Paraglaciecola sp. L3A3: one gene and its partner. The protein of the gene in region 1 binds, or shares a complex with, the protein of each later gene. Links are inferred from orthologs where the notes say so. Each region holds a gene or a part of one and is shown in the gene's direction. Other genes may lie near its edges.

Region 1 (12,703 bases):
CAGCCAGTGCATTCGTCAGTGATTATGGTATGCATCTGTTTAGCCGCACCTAAAATAGCATCAACAGGACAAGCCTGAATACACTTGGTGCAGCCAATACATTCATCTTCGCGGATGTAAGCCACTTTTTTTACATCTTCTTGACCATGGGCTGAATCTAATGCGGTGGCCTCTACACCCATTAAATCTGCTAGTTTTTTGATGGTGGCTTCGCCGCCTGGAGGACATTTATTAATGTCATCACCATTGGCTATGGCTTCTGCATAAGGTCTGCAGCCTGGATAACCGCATTGGCCGCATTGTGTTTGTGGTAAAATGGCATCAATTTGTTCAACTAAAGGATCGCCTTCTACTTTAAATTTTACCGCAGCAAAACCTAAGATTGAGCCAAATATCAGGGCCATAATACCAATGGTGATTAATGCAGTGAGGATCATGAAAGTTAATGACATTAGAACTTCACCAAACCAGTAAAGCCCATAAAGGCCAAAGACATTAACCCTGCAGTGATCATGCCTATAGAAGCTCCTTTGAAGGGTTTAGGCACATCTGCCACAGCTAAACGCTCACGCATAGCAGCAAACAATATTAATACTAAAGAAAAGCCCGCAGCTGCACCAAAGCCATAAATGATTGACTCAACAAAGTTATGATCTTTGTTAATATTTAATAGGGCAACCCCTAATACTGCACAGTTGGTAGTAATAAGCGGTAAAAATATGCCTAATAAACGATATAAAGTCGGACTAGTTTTATGTACCACCATTTCAGTGAACTGGACCACGACAGCTATCACTAAAATAAAACTTAGGGTGCGTAAATAGCCTATATCTAGAGGCAACAAAATATAGTGTTCAACTAAGTAACTTGAAAGAGAGGCTAGTGTTAAAACAAATGTTGTGGCCATTGACATGCCGATGGCAGTTTCGAGTTTGCCTGACACGCCCATAAAAGGACATAAGCCTAGAAACTGGGCTAAAACAAAATTGTTTACCAGCACTGTGCCAATTAAAAGTAATAAAAAGTCGGTCATCTTAAGTGGGTATCTGCCAAAGGTAGAGAAATCCTGGCCATTATCTTAGTTTCAGCCGTCATTAACAACTTGATATTAAAAAGTTTATTGTAATAAGAGAGATTAATTATGAAAAACATAATGAAAGATGGAATTTGGGATAACATTTAGAAGATATGAGCCAAAATTTGGCTCCCCCTCCCCGACTCGAACGGGGGACCTGCGGATTAACAGTCCGTCGCTCTAACCAGCTGAGCTAAGGGGGAATTCAAATTTTCGTTTAAATAATTAATGCTAATTATTTAAATCAACTATAGTTGGCTCCCCCTCCCCGACTCGAACGGGGGACCTGCGGATTAACAGTCCGTCGCTCTAACCAGCTGAGCTAAGGGGGAACTATAGTTTCGTTAATAAACAAACTTGATTTGGTAAATCAAGCTGCTTTTCAACGGTGCGGAATATTAATGAGCAAGGTGCCTGCTGTCAACACTCAAAGTAAGTATTTTTTAATATTTTTTAATAATTGTATTTAAACTAAACAAAAGTACTAGTTCCTAAAATAAACAAGCTTTTTTTTCATGTTTTTAGAAAATAAATTGGCTGTTTTTGATTAAAAATCTTTAGTTTATTTTAAAGATTCTTTTTTACGGCTCTTATAGTTAATAGTTATTAATAAATGATTGAATACTGGGTATAAAAACAGTGTTTAATAAAAGTGTAACCTTAATAGGCCATACTGAAGGTTAGTGGTCACTAATGTCTACTATCGACCTTTAGTTGTTAAAACAGCGCCAATTATAGTGCTAACTCAGTTATCCACTAAACCTGTGGATAAGGTTGTGTATTAAATTTATAACTTGTTGCTATAGATTTATCTATTAATGTCAATAGCTGTAGTATGAAATAACTATTTTATAGTTAAAGGCTATTTAAAACAATAGGTTATGGTTTTTATTGAAATTTATTACGTTATTAGGGTTTAGAAGTAAATAACTATAATTTTAGTTGTGTGTTGTTTTTTAAGAGAAAATTTATTTTTTTAAAAGATCAATAGTTTTTATTAAAAATATTAGCTGACTTTTTTCTGTAACAGAGTTGACAAAATATGAATTATTAAGATCTAGTGGATAAAAACGTCAATAAATAGACACTCAAGTGTCTCTAAAAAAAGACTGGTTAAAATACATACTTATTTTACATTTATGTAACATTTGAATTGTCAAATATTGCTAAAGCTGTAATAAAATTCGCGTATCATGTCTTTTATAAAGATTATTAATTTAAGATGAAATTTTCTGTTGGTTAATTCATCTATTTAGCTAACCAAAGTGGAATAAATATTGAGTTCTCAAGCTAGTCAAACAAGAGCCCCTGATTTACTGAATAATGATATTGGTAAAACATTATACAAAATGACTATGCCTATGATAGTTGGCATGATCATGTTGATGACATTTGGTTTGGTAGATACCTTTTTTATTGGCATGATAGGGACTCAAGAATTAGCTGCTATTAGTTTTACCTTCCCAGTTACTTTTACTGTTATTAGTTTGAATATTGGCTTAGGCATAGGTACATCTGCTGTTATTGGTAAATTTATGGGCTCAGGTGCTCATGATAAAGCCAAAGAAACGGCAACTGGTGCGCTTATGTTAACTTTTGTCTTAGCTATTTCCCTGGCTATTGTGGGTGTGTTGAGTATAGAAAGTATTTTTACCTTATTAGGTGCCGACCAGAGTTTATTGCCGCTTATTAAAGATTATATGGTGGTTTGGTATGCGGCAGGTCTTTTTTTAGCCATGCCTATGGTGGGAAATAGTGTGCTAAGGGCTTCGGGAGACACTAAAACGCCAAGTTATGTGATGGCAGTTGGTGGTTTTGTAAATGTGTTACTTGATCCATTATTAATTTTTGGTTGGGGCCCCATTCCAGCCTTAGGAATTCAAGGTGCAGCCATTGCCACACTTATCGCATGGGCTGTCGGACTGTTTTATATTCTATATTTGTTGGCTATCAAACGAAAATTGATCGAACCAAGATTACTCAACTGGCAACAACTGAAGCGTAGCACTGGTGGCATTTTAAGAATTGGTATACCCGCAGCTGGAGCTAATATGCTTACACCTGTGGCTACAGGAGTAGTGACTGCCTTAGTTGCTGGATATGGCAATACAGCTGTCGCTGCATGGGGGGTTGGCGGTAGGTTAGAATCAATAGCATTAATAGTGGTGTTGTCTTTGTCTATGTCATTGCCACCTTTTATTAGCCAGAATTTTGGTGCCAATAACCTAGAACGTGTCAATCAAGCTTATTCATTATGCTTAAAGTTTATTTTAGCTTGGCAGTTAATCATTTTTGCTATTATTGCTTTCATAGCGCCGTTTTTAGCGGACATATTTACAGATGACCCTGTGGTCGCTGAGACTATTGTTATATTTTTGAGCATAGTGCCTTTAGGTTACGGTTTACAAGGGGTTATTATCTTAACTAACTCGTCATTTAATGCGGTGCATCTGCCTATGTCGGCACTTGGCTTAAGTATTATGCGATTATTTATATTTGTAGTACCAATTTCTTATTTTGGAGGTCTATTGTTTGATTTAAAAGGTATATTTGCCGCTGCAGTTGTAGCAAATTTATCGGTCGCTCTTATTGCTTTCTTGTGGTTTAAACATATTTTAAAAAACAAAATTAAATTAACAGCTAAGGAAGCCTAATATCATGAATAGACCCTTTGAATTATCTTCCTCTTATTCTCCTGCAGGTGACCAGCCTAAAGCTATTGAAGCCTTAGTCGAAGGTCTAGAAGATGGCTTGGCGCGGCAGATCTTATTAGGTGTTACAGGCTCTGGTAAAACATTTACTATGGCTAATGTTATCCAGCAGGTGCAAAGGCCTACTCTGATATTGGCTCATAACAAAACATTAGCAGCCCAGTTGTATGGTGAGATGAAAGAGTTCTTTCCTAATAATGCGGTAGAGTATTTTGTGTCTTATTATGATTATTATCAGCCCGAAGCCTATGTGCCTTCGAGTGATACTTTTATCGAAAAAGATGCATCGATAAACGAACATATAGAACAAATGCGTTTATCTGCGACTAAATCTTTAATGGAACGTCGTGACGTTATTATTGTGTCTAGTGTCTCTGCTATCTATGGTTTAGGTGATCCCGAGTCATATATGAAAATGTTGGTACATTTTCGTCAAGGCGACATTATGAATCAGCGCGACATCTTACGTCGTTTGGCCGAAATTCAATATACTCGAAATGATGTGGCCTTTGAACGGGGTACATTTAGGGTGAGGGGCGACGTGATTGATGTATTCCCTGCCGATTCAGAACGTGAAGGTATTCGTGTTGAGTTATTTGATGAAGAAATTGAACGTATTAGTATTTTTGATCCACTCACTGGTGCCATAGAAAAAACAGTGACCCGAGCCACTGTTTTCCCGAAAACTCACTATGTCACACCCAGAGAAAAAATTCTTGATGCTATTGAACATATTAAAGTTGAATTAAAAGAAAGACGTGAACAACTTAAATCTGTGAATAAATTAGTAGAAGAACAGCGTGTATCACAACGCTGCCAATTTGATATCGAAATGATGCAAGAGTTAGGGTATTGCTCTGGGATCGAAAACTATTCGCGCTATTTGTCTGGTCGACCACCTGGCGATCCACCACCTACCTTGATTGATTATTTTCCTGCCGATGGCTTATTGTTTATCGACGAATCACATGTAACCGTTTCTCAAATAGGCGCTATGTATAAAGGTGATAGATCCCGTAAGGAAACCTTAGTGGAATATGGTTTCAGATTACCTTCGGCCCTAGATAATAGGCCGCTCAAGTTTGAAGAATTTGAGCGCATTAGCCCACAAACTATTTATGTGTCGGCTACGCCCGGAAAATTTGAGTTAGCCACCGTGCCTGAAGAAGATATTGTAGAGCAGGTTGTAAGACCAACTGGATTAATTGATCCTGAAATTGAAGTACGTCCGGTAGGTACTCAAGTAGATGATTTATTGTCTGAGATACATAAATGTGTGGCTAAAAATGAAAGGGTATTAGTCACCACATTGACCAAACGTATGTCTGAAGACTTAAGTGATTATTTGGATGAACATGGAGTCAAAGTTCGTTATTTACACTCGGATATAGATACAGTTGAACGGATAGAAATTATACGTGATCTGAGAATCGGCAAGTTTGATGTATTGGTCGGAATTAACCTACTTCGAGAAGGTTTAGACATGCCAGAGGTATCACTAGTAGCGATACTGGATGCAGATAAAGAAGGTTTTTTACGTTCAGACAGATCACTGATTCAAACCATGGGACGGGCTGCACGACATTTGAATGGTCGAGCTATTTTGTATGGAGACAGAATTACTGGATCTATGCAAAGAGCGATGGAAGAAACAGATCGCAGGCGAGAAAAACAAAAAGCGCACAACCTGAAACACGGTATTACCCCTATGCAGTTGAATAAACCTATTACCGATATTATGGATGTAGGAGATGGCAAGTCAGACCAAGGAAATAAAGTTAAACTCAGGTTAGTGGCTGAAAAAGGTAAGAAATATCAAACTCTCAGTACTCCACAGTTATTGCAAAAAATTACTGAGCTAGAAAAAGTGATGTTTAAAGCAGCCAAAGACTTAGACTTTGAAAAAGCCGCAGGCTTGCGAGACGAAATAGAAGAATACAGAGCGCAGATCGTAAAAAATGCTTAACAAACAGCGGATAGTAAATAGATCGAAGTGAATAGACAAAGCTAGGAGCAAAACGCTTATTCAATTTAAGCAGACATATTCACTCGGTCTTTGATTGTAAAAAGTGGCGATGCTCATCGTACTTTTTTAAATATAATTCAAAGAGATGAAGAAGAAAGTGGTGGACGCTACTGGGCTTGAACCAGTGACCCTCGCCTTGTAAGGGCGATGCTCTCCCAACTGAGCTAAGCGTCCGAATTTATTTATACTGATTTGAACCAGTGATCCTTGCCATTCTTGTAATAAGAGCGGCGATGCTCTGTCTTTTTTCAACTGAGCTAAGCGTCCATAATTTGATCACTGGTTATGAACCAGTTTTATTATCGATTGAAAATCAATAATTAGTAATGTGGTGGACGCTACTGGGCTTGAACCAGTGACCCTCGCCTTGTAAGGGCGATGCTCTCCCAACTGAGCTAAGCGTCCGGGTTATTTATACTGGGATTAACCAGTGACCCTTGCCATTCTTGTAATAAGAGCGGCGATGCTCTGTCTTTTTTCAACTGAGCTAAGCGTCCATAATTTGATCACTGGTTATGAACCAGTTTTATTATCGATTGAAAATCAATAATTAGTAATGTGGTGGACGCTACTGGGCTTGAACCAGTGACCCTCGCCTTGTAAGGGCGATGCTCTCCCAACTGAGCTAAGCGTCCGAATTTATTTATACTGGGATTAACCAGTGACTCTTGCCATTCTTGTAATAATAGCGGCGATGCTCTGTCTTTTTCTAACTGAGCTAAGCGTCCGGGGTTATTTATACTGGGATTAACCAGTGACCCTTGCCATTCTTGTAATAAGAGCGGCGATGCTCTGTCTTTTTCTAACTGAGCTAAGCGTCCGGGGTTATTTATACTGGGATTAACCAGTGACCCTTGCCATTCCTTTAATAAGAACGGCGATGCTCTGTCTTTTTTCAACTGAGCTAAGCATCTAGATTTCATTTCACTTCAAGGCGTAGGCCTTAAGTGGAGCGCTATTATAGGTATGCTCAACAAACTGTCAACATCTAAATTAAAATTATTGTTTAACTGCATAAAAAGTATTCAAATTAGTTGTTTTATAATTGGTCATTCATTATGACTATGCATCATAATCCTTTTGGCTGTTTGATAAGCAATTAAGCTGTTTTGTGGGTTATCCCTTTATATATTTTAATCAGGATAGTGCTCTCTCTCGGAAAATGGAGATATAAATTCTTGTTATTGGCTGGTAAAATGCCGCCAATTATTTTTTAGGATAGATTTTTAATGTCAGTTGTAACACGATTTGCTCCTAGCCCCACCGGCTATTTACATGTTGGCGGTGCGCGTACCGCACTATATTCTTGGTTATATGCAAAAAGCCAAGGCGGAAAATTTGTATTACGTATTGAAGATACAGATATTGAGCGTTCTACCCAAGCTGCGATTGATGCCATTTTAGAAGGTATGCAATGGTTAGGATTGGATTGGGATGACGGGCCATATTATCAAACTAAACGTTTTGATAGATATAACCAACTTATTGATCAACTGTTATCAGAAGGTAAAGCCTATAAATGTTTTATGCCTGCTGCAGAATTAGATGCTATTCGTGAACAGCAAATGGCGAATGGTGAAAAACCTCGTTATCCTGGTACATGGCGTGATCGTACCGATTATCCTGAAGGACAACCTTTCGCTATTCGCTTTAAAACCCCTCTTGAAGGTAGTGTGACAATTAAAGATCACATTCGTGGTGAAATTGTTATCGCTAATCAAGAATTAGATGATTTAATTATTCGTCGTACCGACGGTGCCCCGACTTATAACTTTTGTGTGGTAGTTGATGATTGGGATATGGGAATTAGCCATGTGGTGAGAGGCGAAGACCATATTAATAATACGCCTAGGCAAATTAATATATTACAGGCTTTAGGTGCGCCTATCCCTGAATATGCCCATGTTTCTATGATTTTGGGTGACGATGGTAAAAAGTTATCTAAACGAACTAATGCGGTCGGCGTAATGGAGTTTCGTGATGATGGATATCTACCTCAAGCTTTATTGAATTATTTAGTACGTTTGGGTTGGTCTCACGGCGATCAAGAAATATTTTCTGTGGATGAAATGATTGAGTTGTTTAGTTTAGATGCAATCGGCCAGTCAGCTTCGGCATTTAACACAGATAAGTTAATTTGGTTAAATCAACATTATATTAAAACGTTACCTGCTAGCGAAGTGGCTGAGCATGCTAAATGGCACTTTGCACAGCAAGGTATTGATATATCTAATGGGCCAGCATTGGAAGACGTGATTACTGCACAGGCTGATAGAGTGAAAACTTTAAAAGAATTAGCCTCCATCAGTGCATATTTTTATCAAGATTATGAGAACTTTGATGAAAAAGCGGCAAAAAAACATTTACGACCCGTGGCAAAAGAAGCTTTATTGCTAGTGCAAACTAAATTATCTGCACTTTCTGAGTGGAATCCAGAAACAATTCATCAGGCTATTGATCAAACTGCTGAAGAATTAGGCGTAGGTATGGGAAAAGTGGGTATGCCTTTAAGAGTTGCGGTGACAGGATCAGGTAATTCACCTTCTTTAGATGTGACCTTAAATCTGCTAAATCAGGCTGAAATTGAACAACGTATAACCAAAGCGCTCAAATATATAGCAAACAGATAAAATTTTTAAAAAAATCGTTGACATGAAAAGGGGAGGTGCCTAGAATGCGCCCCGCTGTCACGGAATGACACCCAGTTATTCAAATAAGGCTTTAGCTTTAATTGATTAGGGGCCATAGCTCAGCTGGGAGAGCGCTTGCATGGCATGCAAGAGGTCGGCGGTTCGATCCCGCCTGGCTCCACCAATATCAAGGATTATTTACTACCACCTAGGCCAGTAAATAAAATGATAAGACAGATAAATGAATGCCTTAAGTGTTTTATTTATCGTAGACAATATTTTTAGTTGTTCGGAAAAGATAATGCCGCTTAGTTCGCAGGCTCACTTCTCCTAACAACAATTTATCAAAGCAGAGCTTTGATAAGAAAATTGTTGTCCCCATCGTCTAGAGGCCTAGGACACCGCCCTTTCACGGCGGTAACAGGGGTTCGAATCCCCTTGGGGACGCCATATTGATTAAATCACAGGATGTGATTTAAGTGTCAAAACAAGGATTATTCATTACCGCCTAGGCCAATGAGTATATAGTTTGATAAGAAGTTCTTTTTGTAGAGCATAAAAAGTTAGGTTACGCGATTCGCAGACTCATCTTTTCTTTACAAAGTTTATCGAAACTCGTTTCGATAAAAGAAGTTTTTGTCCCCATCGTCTAGAGGCCTAGGACACCGCCCTTTCACGGCGGTAACAGGGGTTCGAATCCCCTTGGGGACGCCATATAACGAAGCCGCTTAAGCAATTAAGCGGCTTTTTTATTGCCTGAAAGAAAATGATGACCCAAGGGGGTGAGAACCCCTGTCGGTTCGACAAAAATGTCTGGAACATTTTTGAACGTGCTTTAGCACGGCCGCGAAGTGGCGAGGGCATGGATAGCCCGAGTACAAATGTCTGGAACATTTTTGAACGTGCTTTAGCACGGCCGCGAAGCGGTAAAATACAAGGACGTATTTTATAATCCCCTTGGGGACGCCATATAACGAAGCCGCTTAAGCAATTAAGCGGCTTTTTTATTGCCTGAAAGAAAATGACTGTGCAGGGTACATAAGTCGATACTCAATAAAATATAAAAAACCAATTAGTGTTAAATTTAATGACTAACCTGAGTTCTGGATAAGAAGTATCGTCCAATCTTAATTTATCTTTACAATTCAATAACTTAATAATATTTACCCACTTCACCTCACATGAATGCTTACTCGGTGACGAAATTTTTGGGTATAGCAAGGCGGATTGTCGTACGTAATAACGTGTTATTGCTAGACAATCCAGCGCCGCTAGGCACAAAAAATCGTTATCGAGAGGTTCGGCTTATCCAGTATTCAGGTTGACTAGCCTTTCTGTTTTGACGTTACTCACCCTTTATCTTGTTTAGCTTAACCTAATTGCTTTAGTAGTAATTTATTGAAGGCATGTTTTACACCTTTAAAATCTATTTCTGAGGGCACTTATTAGTATTGATTGGTGCTAGTTTCGTATATAATCCTTCGACTTTTATAGGTAGGGTGCTGCTAAAAACGTGTTCTACGTAAATTAGCTGTTTGCACTAGGATATATTAATGAAATTTGAGTTAGAAAATACCGACGGTAAAGCTCGTCGAGGACGTTTGATTTTTGAGCGTGGGGTGGTAGAAACCCCCGCCTTTATGCCAGTTGGTACTTACGGTACTGTGAAAGGTATGACACCTGAAGAATTGAAAGAGACAGGCGCGCATATTTGTTTGGGTAATACATTTCACTTAATGTTGCGTCCTGGAACTGAAATCGTCAAACAACATGGCGATTTACATGACTTTATGCATTGGGACAAACCAATCTTAACCGATTCAGGTGGCTTTCAAGTATTTAGCTTGGGCGAACTTCGCAAAATCACTGAAAATGGCGTGACCTTTCGTTCACCTATTAATGGTGAAAAAATATTATTAACGCCTGAAAAGTCTATGCAAGTACAGCGTGATCTTGGCTCAGATATTGTGATGATCTTCGATGAATGTACACCTTACCCAGCTACAGAAAGTGAAGCTCGTGTTTCAATGGAGCTTTCTTTACGCTGGGCTAAACGAAGTAAAGATGAGCATGGCGATAGTCCAGCTGCTTTATTTGGTATTATTCAAGGTGGTATGTACGAAGGTTTGCGTGATGTCTCTCTACAAGGGCTAGAGGAAATTGGTTTTGACGGATATGCCATAGGTGGTTTGTCTGTTGGCGAGCCAAAAGAAGAAATGATCAAGGTATTAGATCACACTACAGATCAAATTCCCGCAGATAAGCCTAGATATTTAATGGGTGTAGGCAAACCTGAAGATATAGTTGAAGCGGTGCGCCGTGGAATCGATATGTTTGATTGTGTGATGCCAACTCGAAATGCCCGTAACGGTCATTTGTTTGTGACTAATGGTGTGGTAAAAATCCGTAATGCTGTACATAAGACAGATACTGGACCCTTAGACGATAAATGTGATTGTTACACTTGTAAAAACTATTCTCGGTCATATCTACATCATTTGGATAAATGTAACGAGATACTTGGTGCTAGGTTAAATACTATTCATAACTTGCGTTATTACCAAAGAGTTATGCAGGGTTTACGTGATGCAATCGCGGCTAATCAGCTAGATGAATTTGTTGCAGATTTTTACAGTCAAAAAGAGTTGCCAGTACCCCCTTTATCATAATAAGTGGTACTAATTAAAAAATAACTAACTAAAGAGGTAATTATGAGTTTATTTATATCAGATGCACACGCACAAGCTGCTCCAGGTGGCGCTGCAGGTGGCGGTTTTGAAATGTTGATCATGTTGGGTGTGTTTGGTTTGATCTTCTATTTCATGCTTTATCGTCCACAAGCTAAACGTGTAAAAGAGCATAAAAACTTGGTGTCTGCGTTGAGTAAGGGTGATGAAGTGTTAACCCAAGGCGGCATGGTTGGCAAAATTGCTAAGGTATCTGAAGAAAAAGATTTTGTTGAATTAAGCTTAAATGACAGCACTAATATAGTGGTACAAAAATCAGCGATTTCAGCTGTATTACCTAAAGGTACTATGAAGGCTATTTAAGTCATTGATGTTTGAGGGGCTTAACTTTTAAAGAATTTTCTTTAAGATATTTAAGCCCTTTTGTCATATAAACGGAAGGAATTTTTTGTGTTAAACCAAACTCCGCTATGGAAGTACTTTTTGGTGATCTTTGTGGTCGGCATGTGTGCTTTGTATGCCTCTCCTAATTTATACGGTGAAGACCACGCCGTGCAGATTTCCGCTAGTAAAAATGCTGTTGTTAACGAATCAACAGTGTCTCAAGTTAAAAGTGAATTAGCTGCGGCTAATATTTCAACTAAAAAAGTTGAATTTGAAGATGGGCAAATTTTAGTTCGTTTAAATGACTCTGATAGTCAATTAGTTGCCCGTGAAAGAATCGAAAAATCTCTTGGTGAAAACTATATTGTCGCTATGAACCTTGCACCTGATACTCCTGAGTGGCTAGAAGCTCTAGGTGGCGTGCCAATGAAGTTGGGTCTAGATCTTCGAGGTGGTGTACATTTCTTAATGGAAGTGGACATGAAATCAGCGTTAGAAAAGTCTTACGAAGATATGGTCGGTGACTTTAGAACTGCTTTACGTGAAGAAGGTATACGTTACCGTACAGTTAAACAAATGGATGATGGTGTTGATATCTATTTCCGTGATCAAGAAACCTTAGACAAAGCGGATTTCTTCTTAAAAAATCGTAACCGTGATTTAGTGTTTAATGAAAAAAGTGGCCTAATTATTTCAGTCTCTATGTCTGAGCAAAAACTGAAAGAAACACGAGATTATGCGGTAAAACAAAATATTACCATTATACGCAATCGTGTAAACCAATTAGGTGTCGCAGAACCTACAGTGCAAAAACAAGGTCCAGACCGTATTGTTGTGCAACTTCCTGGTATTCAAGATACGGCGAAAGCTAAAGAAATTTTGAATGCAACCGCCACTTTAGAATATCGTGAAGTGGATATTGATCATGATGTGCGTGATGCAATAAATGGTCGAGTTCCCCCTGGTTCAGAATTGTTACCTTACGAAAAACGTGGCCCACAACTACTTAAAAAGCGAGTTATCGTTAAAGGTAGTGAAATTATTGATGCTAATAGTGGTGTTGACCAAAATGGTATGCCTAAAGTATCTATTTCATTGAACTCAAAAGGTGGAGCTAAAATGCTTAACTTCACTAAACGTGCGGTGGGTAAACCTATGGCCGTGGTGTTCATTGAATATAAAGCTACGGG
Region 2 (12,723 bases), 1.1 Mb from region 1 along the record:
CCAAGGCTTTGGCAAAACGTTCAAACGTTACAGTTGATTATATTTTTTCTGGTAGAAACAGAGAAAATTATTTTGATATGCAAGTATTCGAGGATTTTAAAACCTATCATGGATTAAGCTTTGCCACTAAAAAAGGTAAGCTTAATTATTGGGATTCTTATCAGAATTTGCAGTTATCGCAATTTTTTAAAGATGTGAAATCATTAGATCTCGGTGAATACGATTTAGTATTGAATGATTTTGAACCTATCACAGCATGGGCAGCAAAAAAGCAAAAAATACCCTCTATTTCGCTAAGCCATCAAGCTGCTTTTGCTCATCCGATACCAATGAAAGGAGCTGGGGTGATTGATAAATTAGTGATGCGCTATTTTGCGCCAACTGATTTACAGCTAGGTATTCATTGGTATCACTTTGGTTTTCCAATTTTACCGCCTTTTATAGACGACGAGCATTTAGAAAATATCAAAGGTAAAAGTATATTAGTGTATTTGCCTTTTGAAGAAGTGGCAGACATACAAAAGGTATTGGCGACCTTTGCAGAACATGATTTTGTTTGTTTTCATCCGGCGATTAAACACGCACACATTGATGATAATGTGGTTTGGCACTCCCCGGCTAAGATCTCTTTTAAATCGGCGCTAGCTAAGTGCCGCGGGGTGATTGCTAATGCTGGATTCGAGATGGCTAGTGAGTGTTTACATTATAATAAAAACATGTTGCTAAAACCTTTGGCAGGTCAATTTGAGCAAACCTCAAATGCTTTTACTTTAGCGGATTTAGGTTTGTGCCAGTTAATGCAAACCTTAGATTTAGAAGTCATTGAGCAATGGTTACAATTTGAACCTAGTGTGAATGTGCAGTTTAAATCAGATCCTAATATTTTGATTGATTGGCTGTTAAAAAGGCAATGGTCAGATACTCAAGAATTATGTCAGTCTTTATGGGGACAGGTCATTTTTCCACCATCGGTGCAATCTTCTTTAAGACAAATATCGCTTTAACTGCAGGATTATATGCTTTGTTATTTCATATGGCATAAAATATAGCATTCAGCTCTTTCCAGTACTTTGCATTTGTTCAATGTAATGACATCATTAGCCCATATTAAATTAGGTTATTGTTGTTATGCGCCATTCTTATAAATTTACAGTGCTTACGGGGGCTATATTTAGTCTTCTTGTCCTATCCTCATGTGGTCAGAAGCGAAGCTTGTATTTACCGGAAGAGCCTGAGACGAACAGTCCTACTCAGCACATAAAAGAATCATCAGAGGGGAAAAACTAGATGGATTATTTTGCTTATAAAAACGAACAGCTTTTGGCTGAAGAAGTCGCCCTTCTTGATATCGCTAAACAATTCGGCACACCTTGTTACGTTTATTCTAAAGCTACAATAGAGCGACATTGGCACGCATTTAATAATGCGGCAGGTAAACAGCCGCATCTTATTTGTTATGCAGTTAAAGCAAATTCAAATTTGGCCGTGTTAAATGTGATGGCTAAATTAGGCTCAGGCTTTGATATTGTATCTGGTGGTGAATTACTTCGCGTTTTAAAAGCTGGTGGAGATGCCAGCAAAGTAGTTTTTTCTGGGGTAGGTAAAACACCTGAAGAAATTGCCTTAGGACTTGAGAAAGGTATTAAATGTTTTAATGTTGAATCTCGCAGCGAGTTAGCTCGGATTAATGAGGTAGCTAAGAGATTAGATAAAAAAGCGCCTATTTCTATTCGAGTTAACCCTGATGTCGATGCTAAAACACATCCTTATATTTCTACAGGTTTGAAAGATAATAAGTTTGGTGTAGAGCGCGAACAAGCGGTTGAAATTTACCAATATGCGAATAGTTTGTCGAACCTAAATGTAGTTGGAATTGATTGCCATATTGGTTCTCAATTAACTGACATTACTCCTTTTGTTGATGCTTTAGATATTTTACTTGCCTTGATTGATGAATTAGCCAGCCATGGCATTCATATTAAACATCTCGACGTAGGTGGTGGCTTAGGTGTTACTTATAATGATGAAAAGCCTCCTCACCCAGATCAATATACGCAAGCCATTGCTCAGCGTTTAGTGGGACGAGAAGATTTAATGCTTATTTTTGAACCGGGCCGAGCTATTATGGCAAATGCTGGGGTTTTACTGACTAAAGTTGAATTTTTGAAGCAGGGTGCAGAGAAAAACTTTGCTATTGTTGATGCGGCTATGAATGACCTTATTCGACCTGCGCTTTACTCTGCGTGGCAAAATATTATTCCTTTAAATGCAGCGTTGGTAAGAGAAAAGGCTGTCTATGATGTAGTTGGTCCTATCTGTGAAACGGGCGATTTTTTAGGTAAAGGTAGAGAGTTAGCCATTGCACCTGAAGATTATTTAGCTGTACGTAGTGCTGGTGCATACGGTTTTGTAATGGCTTCTAATTACAATAGCCGTTGTCGACCTGCAGAAATATTGGTAGATAAAGATGTGGCTCATTTAGTACGTAAGCGAGAAACTATTGAACAATTATTCGAAAATGAAGCTATACCCGATAATTAATTGTTAACTAAAAGTGTAAAGCCGCTATTCTTATAGCGGCTTTTTATTTACACTTGCAACATGTTTTTTACCAGAGAAATTGCAAGTGAAAAAAATTAGCTACCTAACCGCTAGCCTTACATTACCTTTTTTTGTTAGCGCCAATAGTCCGCAGCCTCCTCAACCTTCTGAACAAGCTTTTCCTTTTTACATGCCAGATGAAAAGCCTGATATGCCTTTAAGTGCTTCTGTTGCTCGGAATTACGATAATTACTTAGCTAATCGACAGGAAAACAATGAGTTGTATACTCAATTTAAATATACAGAATTAAATGGGTTTGATTACCATGGTGGTGACGGTACGATTTCTCGTCGTGATCCTTCTAAAGTTATTTTTGAAAATGGTAAATACTACGTCTGGTATACCTATCGTAATACACCTACTGCGCCAAAAGGTGCTGAAAAAAGCAGTGACACTATACCTTCCGCTGATTGGGATTTATCTGAAATATGGTATGCCACCTCAGAAGATGGTTTTACGTGGCAAGAGCAAGGGGTTGCTGTGCCTCGACCACCAAAACCTAATGTCGGTTGGCGCTCAGTTTCAACCACCGATATTTTAAAATGGAAAGGTAAGTATTACCTTTATTATCAGGGGTTTATGGAGGCTAGTGGCAAGCGGGGGGATGATTGCCCTGTGGCGGTTTCTTATGCGGATTCACCTGATGGCCCTTGGACTGCACTCAATCAAATCGTGATCCCTAATGGTGCTAAAGGTGACTGGGATCAGTTTTCGATTCATGATCCTTATCCTTTAGTACACGATGGCAAGATTTACCTGTATTACAAGTCGGACTTTTCTAAACAAGATGCTAAGCGCGGTTTAGTGCGTATGCATGGACTGGCAATAGCAGAAAATCCATTAGGGCCATTTAAAAAACACCCGCTTAATCCCATTATGGCCGCGGGCCATGAAACCACTTTATTTCCATTTAAAAAGGGAGTGGCGGCCTTTGCAATTCGAGATGGAAATGAAAGAAATACTATTCAATATGCAGAAGATTGGGTTAATTTTAAAATCGCTTCAATTGTTGAATTAATGCCCAATGCCGCGGGACCTTTTATCCCTGATGCATTTACCGATACTAAAGATGGCCGTGGTATTACTTGGGGGATCTCTCACTTTACAGCTGCAAATGGTTGGCAAAATAACCATTCTGTTTTAACGCGATTTGATGTGGATTTAAGTTTGGATGTTGATGACCGTCAGATGAAACGACATAGTCTAAAGTTTACTCCAGAGGAACATTATCGTTATGGATTATCGGCTCAACAAAAAAAACGAATTCAGCAACAAACAGAAAAATTGAGAAGTGAATAAATAAACGACCCTGATTATGCTAATTATTCATTGTTTTTAATCAGATTATTTAAGCTATGGATTGTTAAAGACATAGTCAGTGATTGCTTGAAATGATATAACTGCTTTTAGAATCTCTAGTTAGTTCATTTTTAATTGGCTAGACAATAATTTTAGTTAAGTAGTGACAATGCAAATCCAGTTCTCAAAGATGCAGGGCTTGGGTAATGACTTTGTGGTTATTGATAATGTAACCCAAAATGTGTTTTTTTCTCCGGAAAAAATCCGTCAATTATCCGATCGAAATTTTGGTATCGGCTTCGATCAACTTTTGTTGGTTGAACCACCGTATGATCCTGATCAAGATTTTCATTATCGAATCTTTAATGCTGATGGAACGGAAGTTTCCCAATGTGGTAACGGTGCTAGGTGTTTTGCTCGATTTGTGAAAATGAAAGGGTTAACTAACCGTAATAAAATCGTAGTCAGTACAAAGGCTGGCCGTATGGTTTTATATTTGGAAAAAGACGGACAAGTCACAGTGAATATGGGGGTGCCACAATTTGCACCACACCTAATTCCACTAAAGGCCAATAAACAAGAAAAAACTTATATTATCCGAGCGGATGATCAAACCTTTTTTTGTGGTGCTGTATCCATGGGCAACCCTCACTGTGTATTGTTAGTAGATGACATAAATTTAGCAGATGTGGAAACAATGGGGCCTCTGTTAGAAAAGCATGAGCGATTTACTGAAGGGGTTAATGTTGGTTTTATGCAAATAATTAACCCTAGTCATATTAAGTTACGTGTATATGAAAGAGGGGCCGGTGAAACACTCGCTTGTGGCAGTGGTGCATGTGCCGCAGTGGCTGTTGGGCAGTTACAAAATAGATTAAGTAAAGATGTGAAGGTTGATTTACCTGGTGGAAGTTTAAAAATACGTTGGCAAGGGAAAGACAATGTATTAAAAATGACCGGAGCAGCCGAGCATATTTTTGACGGCTACATAAATTTATAAGAGTAGGGGGGATTTTTAAATAATATGGAAATAAATACTGCATTAGAAACAGATGAACAATTAAGTGCTGAACAGGTAGTAAACTACCTGTTAGATAATCCTGATTTTTTTGCTCAACACCCTAATCTTGTGGAAAAAATTGCTATACCTCATATTCAAAAAGGTAGTGTGTCTTTAGTCGAATTACAAAGTGAGCAATTGCGTAAGAAGGTTCGCAGCCTTAATCATAAGCTTAGTCAATTAATCACAATTGCTAAAAAAAATGAAGAAATTTATCGGATATATGCTGACTTAAATATCAGAATATTGAAGTGTACTTCAATGGATGATTTAACCTTTGTTTTAGAAGAAGTGATTCAAGAAAATTTACAGTTAGCATCTGTCAGTTTAATGCCTTTCAAAGGTGCCCATGCGCTACCAGAAATTCAACGTCGTTTGTTCATTGAAAAACGTTTTAAAAGAGACAAACACTTCTTTGGACGATTAAGTGACCACGAAAGAAAATTATTATTTGCAGATCAAGATGCTAATTCAGTGGCTTTGTTGCTGTTAGGTGACCAAGGGGAGCTGGGTATTTTGGCGATTGGCAGTAAAGATCCTAGTCACTTTAATCCTGATATGGATACTTTGTTGATTTCACAATTACAACAATTTTTGAGTATTTTACTACCTAAAATTCTTAGCTACTAATTGTTGGGTAATAATCAGTTTAGAAATTTGCGTTTAATATATTTATGATTTTCTATAAAAAACTCAATCCCATTCAAGCCATTACTTTTGATTTAGATGATACTTTATATGAAAACGGCAGCGTAATTAAAAATGCTACGGCATCGTTGCGAGCGTTTCAGCATAAGGAGTTCTCTATCACTAAGTCTTTAGATACACAGTACTGGCGTAAAATAGAAAAAGAGTTACTAATAGATCATCCCATATTACATAATGATATTGGCCAGCTTAGATTTCGCTCTTTACAGCTTGGGTTTCAGCAACTTGGTTATAACGAAGAGCAAGCTGTTGATGCAGCCAGGCGGTGTTTTCAACACTTTTATGATCAGCGCAGTAATTTTTCTGTCGATGCTAATATTCATTGGATTTTAAAAACATTAGCCGAGAAAATACCTCTGGTGGCTATTACCAACGGTAATGTAGACGTTGAAAAAATTGGCATTGCCGATTATTTATCAGCCTGTTTTAAATCTAGTGTGACAGTACCTATGAAACCAAACATAGCTATGTTTGATGCGGCTCAAGATATGTTAGCAATACCGGCTAAAAATATTTTGCATGTGGGAGATAATTTAGAGAAAGACGTATTTGGAGCAATTCGAGCAGGCTATCAAGCCGCTTGGTACGCAGAAGATAGAGAAATGTCGCTTAATAGTGAGCAGACACTTACTTTACCTCATGTGCAGTTACAGTCACTCAATCAATTATTAGAGTTAGTCTTCTAGAATATTTTGTTGCATGGTTTCGCAAGGGTTCTGGCATCTAGGTTTACCTACAATTTTGGCCGGGATACCAGCGACGGTAACATGTGCAGGTACGTCGTTTAAAACAACACTACCGGCGCCAATTTTGGCTCCTTCACCTATAGTAATATTACCCAATATTTTGGCTCCTGCCCCAATCATTACCCCTTGACGAATTTTAGGATGTCGGTCGCCTGCTTCATTACCTGTACCACCTAAGGTGACGGATTGCATGATAGACACATTGTCTTCAATTACCGCAGTTTCGCCTACTACAATCCCTGTCGCATGGTCGAACATCACTCCTTGGCCTATATGAGCTGCAGGGTGGATGTCGATAGCAAAAACTTCTGAATTACGACTTTGAATAAAGAGAGCTAGCTCTTTTCGACCCATTTTCCACAGTTGATTAGCTAGTCTGTGCACTTGGATTGCTTGGAAGCCTTTAAAATTGAGCAGTACTGTTAAATGAGTGTTCACCGCAGGGTCTCGATTAAACACAGCTTGAATATCGAACATAGCTGCTTCAGCTATTTCTGGGTGTAGCAGATAACATTGCTCAAACATTTCTTTGATGGTTAATGAGCCCATGACTTTATCTGCTAGTTTATTCGATAGGATAAAACCTAAAGAGGTTTCAAAGTTATGGTGAGCAAGAATACATGTGTGTACATAACTAGATAACAAAGGTTCACTTTCACTTAAGTTTTTTGCTTCTAGTTTTAGTTGTTGCCAAAATTCAATGCTCATCACTTTGTCTCATCATTTTCAAAGGTATTTCTACTAACCTTATTTTTGGGGATGAAGTAGAAAAATAAAAGGTATAAATGCTTTTCTTTGCAATATAGGCACAAATTAGCAGGGCATTCTGCTGAGTATTGCTTTCATTAGTGTATTTAAATACAGTGCTTTGTTATAGTAAAGGCAAATATCCTTTTCAAAATTTGCCCATGGACGTATCTAGACTTCTTGATGAACTAAACGATAAACAACGTGATGCAGTTGCTGCTTCTGCCACTGACATGCTGATCTTAGCTGGTGCCGGTAGTGGCAAAACACGAGTCTTAGTGCATAGAATTTCTTGGTTAATGGAAGTGGAAGGTATTGCTCCTTATGGCATTTTAGCTGTGACCTTTACCAATAAAGCAGCCAAAGAAATGCGCGGGCGAATAGAGCAACTACAAGGAAGTCCTTTATATAGCATGTGGATTGGTACCTTTCATGGTATTGCCCATAGGTTATTACGCACCCATTATGCAGACGTTAACTTACCTGAAAACTTCACTATTTTAGATTCTGATGACCAATATCGAATGGTTAGACGAGTGATTAAAAGTCTTAATCTTGATGAGAAACATTGGCCGCCTAAACAAGTACAATGGTATATCAATGGTAACAAAGATGAAGGCTTACGCCCTGAGCATATTGAGACCTACGGAGATGCTAATCAACAAAAAATGCGCGAGATTTATCAGGTATATCAACAAACCTGTGACCGTTCTGGGTTAGTTGATTTTGCTGAGTTATTGTTACGAGCTCATGAATTATGGCTGAACAACCCTAACATATTAGCCCATTACCAAAAACGTTTTAGAGCGATATTAGTTGACGAATTTCAAGATACTAACAATATTCAATATGCTTGGTTAAGGTTACTTGCTGCGCCAAGCAATAATATGATTATTGTGGGGGATGACGATCAGTCTATCTATGGTTGGCGAGGTGCCAATGTAGAAAATATACAGCATTTTTTGCGAGATTTCCCTACTGCTAAAACCGTTAGATTAGAACAGAATTATCGTTCTACGGGCAATATATTACAAGCCGCTAATGCTGTTATTGATAATAATCAGGGGCGTCTAGGTAAAGAGTTATGGACTGAAGATGGCAATGGAGAAACGATTTCTTTGTATGCAGGTTTTAATGAACTTGATGAAGCTAGATTTAACATCTCTCGAATAAAAGAGTGGCGTGATACTGGTAATGCCTTGGTTGATTGCGCCATTTTATATCGTAATAATGCTCAATCACGGGTACTCGAAGAAGCCTTACTTCAAGAATCAATCGCTTACAGAATATATGGCGGATTACGCTTTTTTGAACGCCAGGAAATTCGTGATGCCCTTGGGTATTTGCGCTTAATTAATCAATCTATTGATGATGCGGCATTTGAGAGAATAGTGAATACCCCTACTCGTGGCATGGGGGACAAGACCTTATCGCAGATCCGCGAACTAGCCAAAGAACAAGAATTGTCTATGTGGGATGCAAGTCAGCGGATGTTACAGGAAAAACGTCTAACCGGCCGCGCATCTAATGCATTAAGTGCTTTCATTCAACTTATTAGTCAGTTAGGCCAAGATATTGCGCAGTTACCTCTTGAGGAACAAGCTGATCATGTGATCAAACATTCTGGCCTATTTGCTATGTATAAAGCAGAAAAAGGTGAAAAAGCCCAAGCTAGAATTGAAAACTTGGAAGAATTAGTGACGGCTTGTAAACAATTTGTCGTGCCTGAAGAGGCTGATAATATGACTCCCTTATCTGCTTTTTTAGCTCATGCCTCTTTAGAATCAGGTGAAACACAGGCTGATAGTCATCAGGATGCGGTGCAAATGATGACAATTCATTCATCTAAAGGTTTAGAGTTTCCATTGGTGTTTCTGGTTGGGGTAGAAGAAGGCATGTTCCCTAGTCAGATGAGCAATGATGAGCCTGGCAAAATCGAAGAAGAAAGACGTCTTTGTTACGTCGGTATGACACGTGCAATGCAAAAGTTGTATATCACTTATGCTGAGAACAGACGCGTTTATGGGCAAGACAAATATCATACTCCTTCACGGTTTATTAAAGAGATCCCCGCTGAGTGTATTGAAGAAGTCCGCTTGCGCACCACTATTAGCCGACCGGTACAAAACCGTTTTACGGCAACTACTGGGCATACTGCATTTGAATCGACAGGATTTCAGTTAGGTGAAAGGGTATGCCATCCTAAATTTGCTGAAGGTACAGTGCTAAATTATGAAGGGTCGGGTGAGCATGCCAGAGTGCAAATTAACTTTGATGAATTCGGTACTAAATGGTTGGTGATGTCGTTTGCTAAGTTAACTAAAGTATAGTTGGATTAAATGTGTTGTTTTTTGTTATATCTATTGTGTAATAACCACACCTAAGTTAACCGGTTTTTAGTGATTCTATATTTATGCAACGTAAAGTACTGATTATTGAATATGACTCAAGTAGCATGAAAGTACTGCGAAACTTGATTTCTAAGGCGGGTTTGCGTCCTGTATCTACCGCTAGTTTAATCGAAGCAAAACATGTGTTTTCAGCTTCTGCACCTGAAGAGTATTTGTGTGCAGTCGTTAACTTTAATTTGCCAGATGCAACTAAGGGACAGGCAGTTGATTTTGCCATTCAATCTTTCTTACCCACAATAGTGGTAACTGATACCTTAGATGATGAAATCAGAATTGATATTCTGCAAAAAAATATAGTTGATTATATTCCCAAAGAAAATGCTCAAGTTTATGAATATCTCACAAGATTATTGGCAAGATTAGATAAAAATAAAAAAGTAGGCGTATTGGTAGTAGATGATTCACGAGTGGATAGAAGTGCAATGGTTTCATTATTAAGAAGGCATAATTTTATTACTTATGAAGCACAAAATGCCAGCCAAGCTATACAAGTGTTAACTAATCAATCTACTATTAAACTGGCAATTATTGATGAAAACATTCCAGGCATGTCTGGTTTACAAATGATTTCTAAGTTACGTAGAACATATAGTGAAGAAGACTTGGGGATTATAGGTATCGCAACTGATAGCAATAATGGACTATCAGCTCGGTTTATTAAAAGTGGCGCTAATGATTATTTATATAAGCCTTATTGCCATGAAGAATTTCTCTGCCGGATCATGCAAAATGTTGAGAGGTTAGAGAATATAGCCACCATAAAACGTGTGGCAAATTCCGATTATTTGACTGGTTTACCTAACCGACGACATTTTTTTTCTTGTGTTGAAGCCATACAAAAAAACAAACCGAAACAACAGAGTTTAGCCATTATTGACATCGACCATTTCAAGAATATAAATGACACTTATGGCCATGATTGCGGAGATTATGCTTTAAAAGAAATAGCTAAATTGGTAGCTGATTTTTTTGCTGACTATATTGCTGCTCGTTTTGGTGGTGAAGAATTTTGTGTCTATTTTACAAATACTAATGCAGAAAAAGTATTCGAAATCATGAATGTATTTCGTGTCGCTTTGCAAAATACAACTCTGATTTTTGAAAAGCAACACATATATTGTACTGTAAGTGTCGGTTTAACTAGTCAAACTAAAGGCGGTATTAATGGAATGATACGCATGGCTGATGAAAATTTATATACCGCTAAAAATGGTGGCAGAAATAAAGTAATTAGTAATTAGTAGGAATACCAGATTTGTTGAACATGGCACTCATTAAACAGCTGTTAATCATATTTTTACATTTCCTACTTTTGGGCTGCGTCAGTTTTGGCGGGCCAGCTGCACATATTGGCTATTTCAAATCGACTTTTGTCGATAAATTGCAATGGCTTAAAAATGACGAGTACGCGAATCTCATTAGTCTGAGCCAAATTTTACCCGGTCCAGGTTCCAGCCAAATTGGTTTTGCTATTGGTTTACATAAAGCAGGTTTATGGGGGGGAGTTGCTGCCTTTATTGGTTTTACTTTGCCGTCGTTTATCTTGATGTATTCTTTGGCTTCAATTACAGATTTTAGCCAGTCTAAGCCTTGGTTAGTGGGTTTAATATATGGCCTTAAACTATTAGCTGTAGTAGTCGTACTTGATGCAGTGATTAGTATGTTTAAGAGTTTTTGTAAAACTAAAGTTGCCATAAGTATTGCTCTTTCAAGTGCCGCTTTGTTAATGCTGGTGAGCTCTCCTTTGTGGCAAATATTTGTGATATTAAGCAGTGCGGCAATAGGTGTGTTAACGAGCCGTACAACAGAAAAAAGTGTGCCCTTCAAGTTTGACTCAAATAAATTTAGTTACTGGCCATTGTTAGTGTTTTTGGTTTTATTTGCACTGAGCTTGGTTAGTTGGTCTGCAAGTTATGCCAATATGTTAGCGCCCTTTATTCAGAGTGGCAGTTTGGTATTTGGAGGCGGACATGTAGTTTTACCTTTATTACAGGCATCACTAGGAGATAGCATTAGTCAGGATGCATTTGTTTTTGGCTATGCAGCCGCGCAAGGTGTTCCTGGCCCGATGTTTACGATTGCCACATATATTGGCGGTATAATGAATCCAGCAGTTCCATTGACTGGCGCTTTATTAGCCACTTTAGCTATCTTTTTACCGGGATTTTTACTGGTATTAGCGTTAAGAAATGTTTGGCAAACATTGCTTGCTAATTGTTATTTTTTGGCTGCAACAAGGGGAATCAATGCTGCCGTTGTGGGACTACTCATTGCCGCATTTTATAATCCGATATTGACTAGTGCGATAACTGATTTGTTTGATCTCGTATGGGTGATTGCAGGATTTTTGATACTAAAAATATTTAAACCACACATATGTATATTGATTGTTATTTTCATCACTCTAGGCTTAATAAGTGTGAATGTTTAATCCCAGACACAACGGTTTCGACCGGCTTGTTTAGCTTTAAATAAGTTGGTGTCGGCCTTATCGAGTAATTCGGTTGCATTTGATAAAGTGCAAGTTTTTTCTGTCGGCGAAAAAGTAGCGGCACCAATGCTAATAGTGACTATCTCGTGAGAAGCTCCAGTAGCCGAAGGTATATTCTGTTTACGTACTTTGTCGAGTAAATCTTCTGCGACTGTTTTCGCGCCAGCTAAATCGGTAAAAGGTAATAATAGAACAAACTCTTCTCCGCCATATCTAGCTGAAAAATCCCTTTCTCGCCTTTTGCTTGCTGCAATTAGTAAGGCAACCTTTTTTAAGCATTTATCGCCTTCTAAGTGACCAAATGCGTCGTTGAATAGCTTGAAATTATCAATGTCAATTAACAGAGCTGAAAACGGGTGACCGCCACGCACGGCTGCATACCATTCCTGGTTAAGTGTCGTATCAAGTTGCATTCGATTGGCCAAACCGGTTAAACCGTCGGTACAAGATACTTGCGCTAGTTTTTTCTGTTGCGCCACCATTGCCATTAAATTTTTGACTCGTGAAACTAATATACTGGGTCGAACATTTTTATCGATATAGTCAATAGCGCCCATTGCCAAACATTCATCTTCTTGGTCACGGGTAGGTTGTTCTGCTAAGAACATAATAGGGATATGGGAAGTTAACTGGCTATTCTTTACAAAAGCGCACAGTTC

Evidence for each region.
Region 2: the proteins of uvrB (region 1) and uvrD are in contact, whole or in part, in a crystal structure (PDB 7EGT), measured with the Thermus thermophilus proteins. The link is inferred for Paraglaciecola sp. L3A3 from one-to-one orthologs. Residues at the interface, in WP_096411307.1 of Thermus thermophilus: Glu23, Leu25, Arg26, Asp27, Gly28, Glu29, Arg30, Phe31, Arg55, Glu326, Asp327, Phe328, Glu379, Ser382, Gln383, His398, Gly400, Arg401; in WP_096412145.1 of Thermus thermophilus: His654, Arg656, Phe657, Gln666, Asp668, Glu669, Lys680, Arg681, Leu682, Ser683, Lys685, Tyr686, Ala687.

What each region holds. Positions count from the first base shown.
Region 1 is NZ_CP047023.1:1,307,427-1,320,129, forward strand. Bases 3,338-6,242 are described here. They hold uvrB (excinuclease ABC subunit UvrB), read left to right. Parts: upstream 3,338-3,733; coding sequence 3,734-5,752; downstream 5,753-6,242. Other genes in these bases: GQR87_RS05420 (MATE family efflux transporter), read left to right, coding at 3,338-3,729. In the rest of the region: electron transport complex subunit RsxB, read right to left, coding at 1-452; electron transport complex subunit RsxA, read right to left, coding at 452-1,033; more of GQR87_RS05420, read left to right, coding at 2,353-3,337; gltX (glutamate--tRNA ligase), read left to right, coding at 7,042-8,442; tRNA guanosine(34) transglycosylase Tgt, read left to right, coding at 9,996-11,111; preprotein translocase subunit YajC, read left to right, coding at 11,154-11,492; protein translocase subunit SecD, read left to right, coding at 11,580-12,703. UniProt on the Escherichia coli protein: The UvrABC repair system catalyzes the recognition and processing of DNA lesions. A damage recognition complex composed of 2 UvrA and 2 UvrB subunits scans DNA for abnormalities.
Region 2 is NZ_CP047023.1:174,599-187,321, forward strand. What follows is about bases 6,983-9,907. They hold uvrD (DNA helicase II), read left to right. Parts: upstream 6,983-7,323; coding sequence 7,324-9,492; downstream 9,493-9,907. Other genes in these bases: cysE (serine O-acetyltransferase), read right to left, coding at 6,983-7,123; GQR87_RS00770 (diguanylate cyclase), read left to right, coding at 9,576-9,907. In the rest of the region: GQR87_RS00730 (MJ1255/VC2487 family glycosyltransferase), read left to right, coding at 1-1,004; GQR87_RS22280 (lipoprotein), read left to right, coding at 1,129-1,287; lysA (diaminopimelate decarboxylase), read left to right, coding at 1,288-2,541; GQR87_RS00740 (family 43 glycosylhydrolase), read left to right, coding at 2,627-3,901; dapF (diaminopimelate epimerase), read left to right, coding at 4,071-4,901; GQR87_RS00750 (DUF484 family protein), read left to right, coding at 4,926-5,591; GQR87_RS00755 (HAD-IA family hydrolase), read left to right, coding at 5,636-6,355; more of cysE, read right to left, coding at 6,344-6,982; more of GQR87_RS00770, read left to right, coding at 9,908-10,814; chrA (chromate efflux transporter), read left to right, coding at 10,838-12,004; GQR87_RS00780 (diguanylate cyclase), read right to left, coding at 12,001-12,723. UniProt on the Escherichia coli protein: A helicase with DNA-dependent ATPase activity. Unwinds DNA duplexes with 3'-5' polarity. Translocates on single-stranded DNA with 3'-5' polarity. Initiates unwinding more efficiently from a nicked substrate than double-stranded DNA.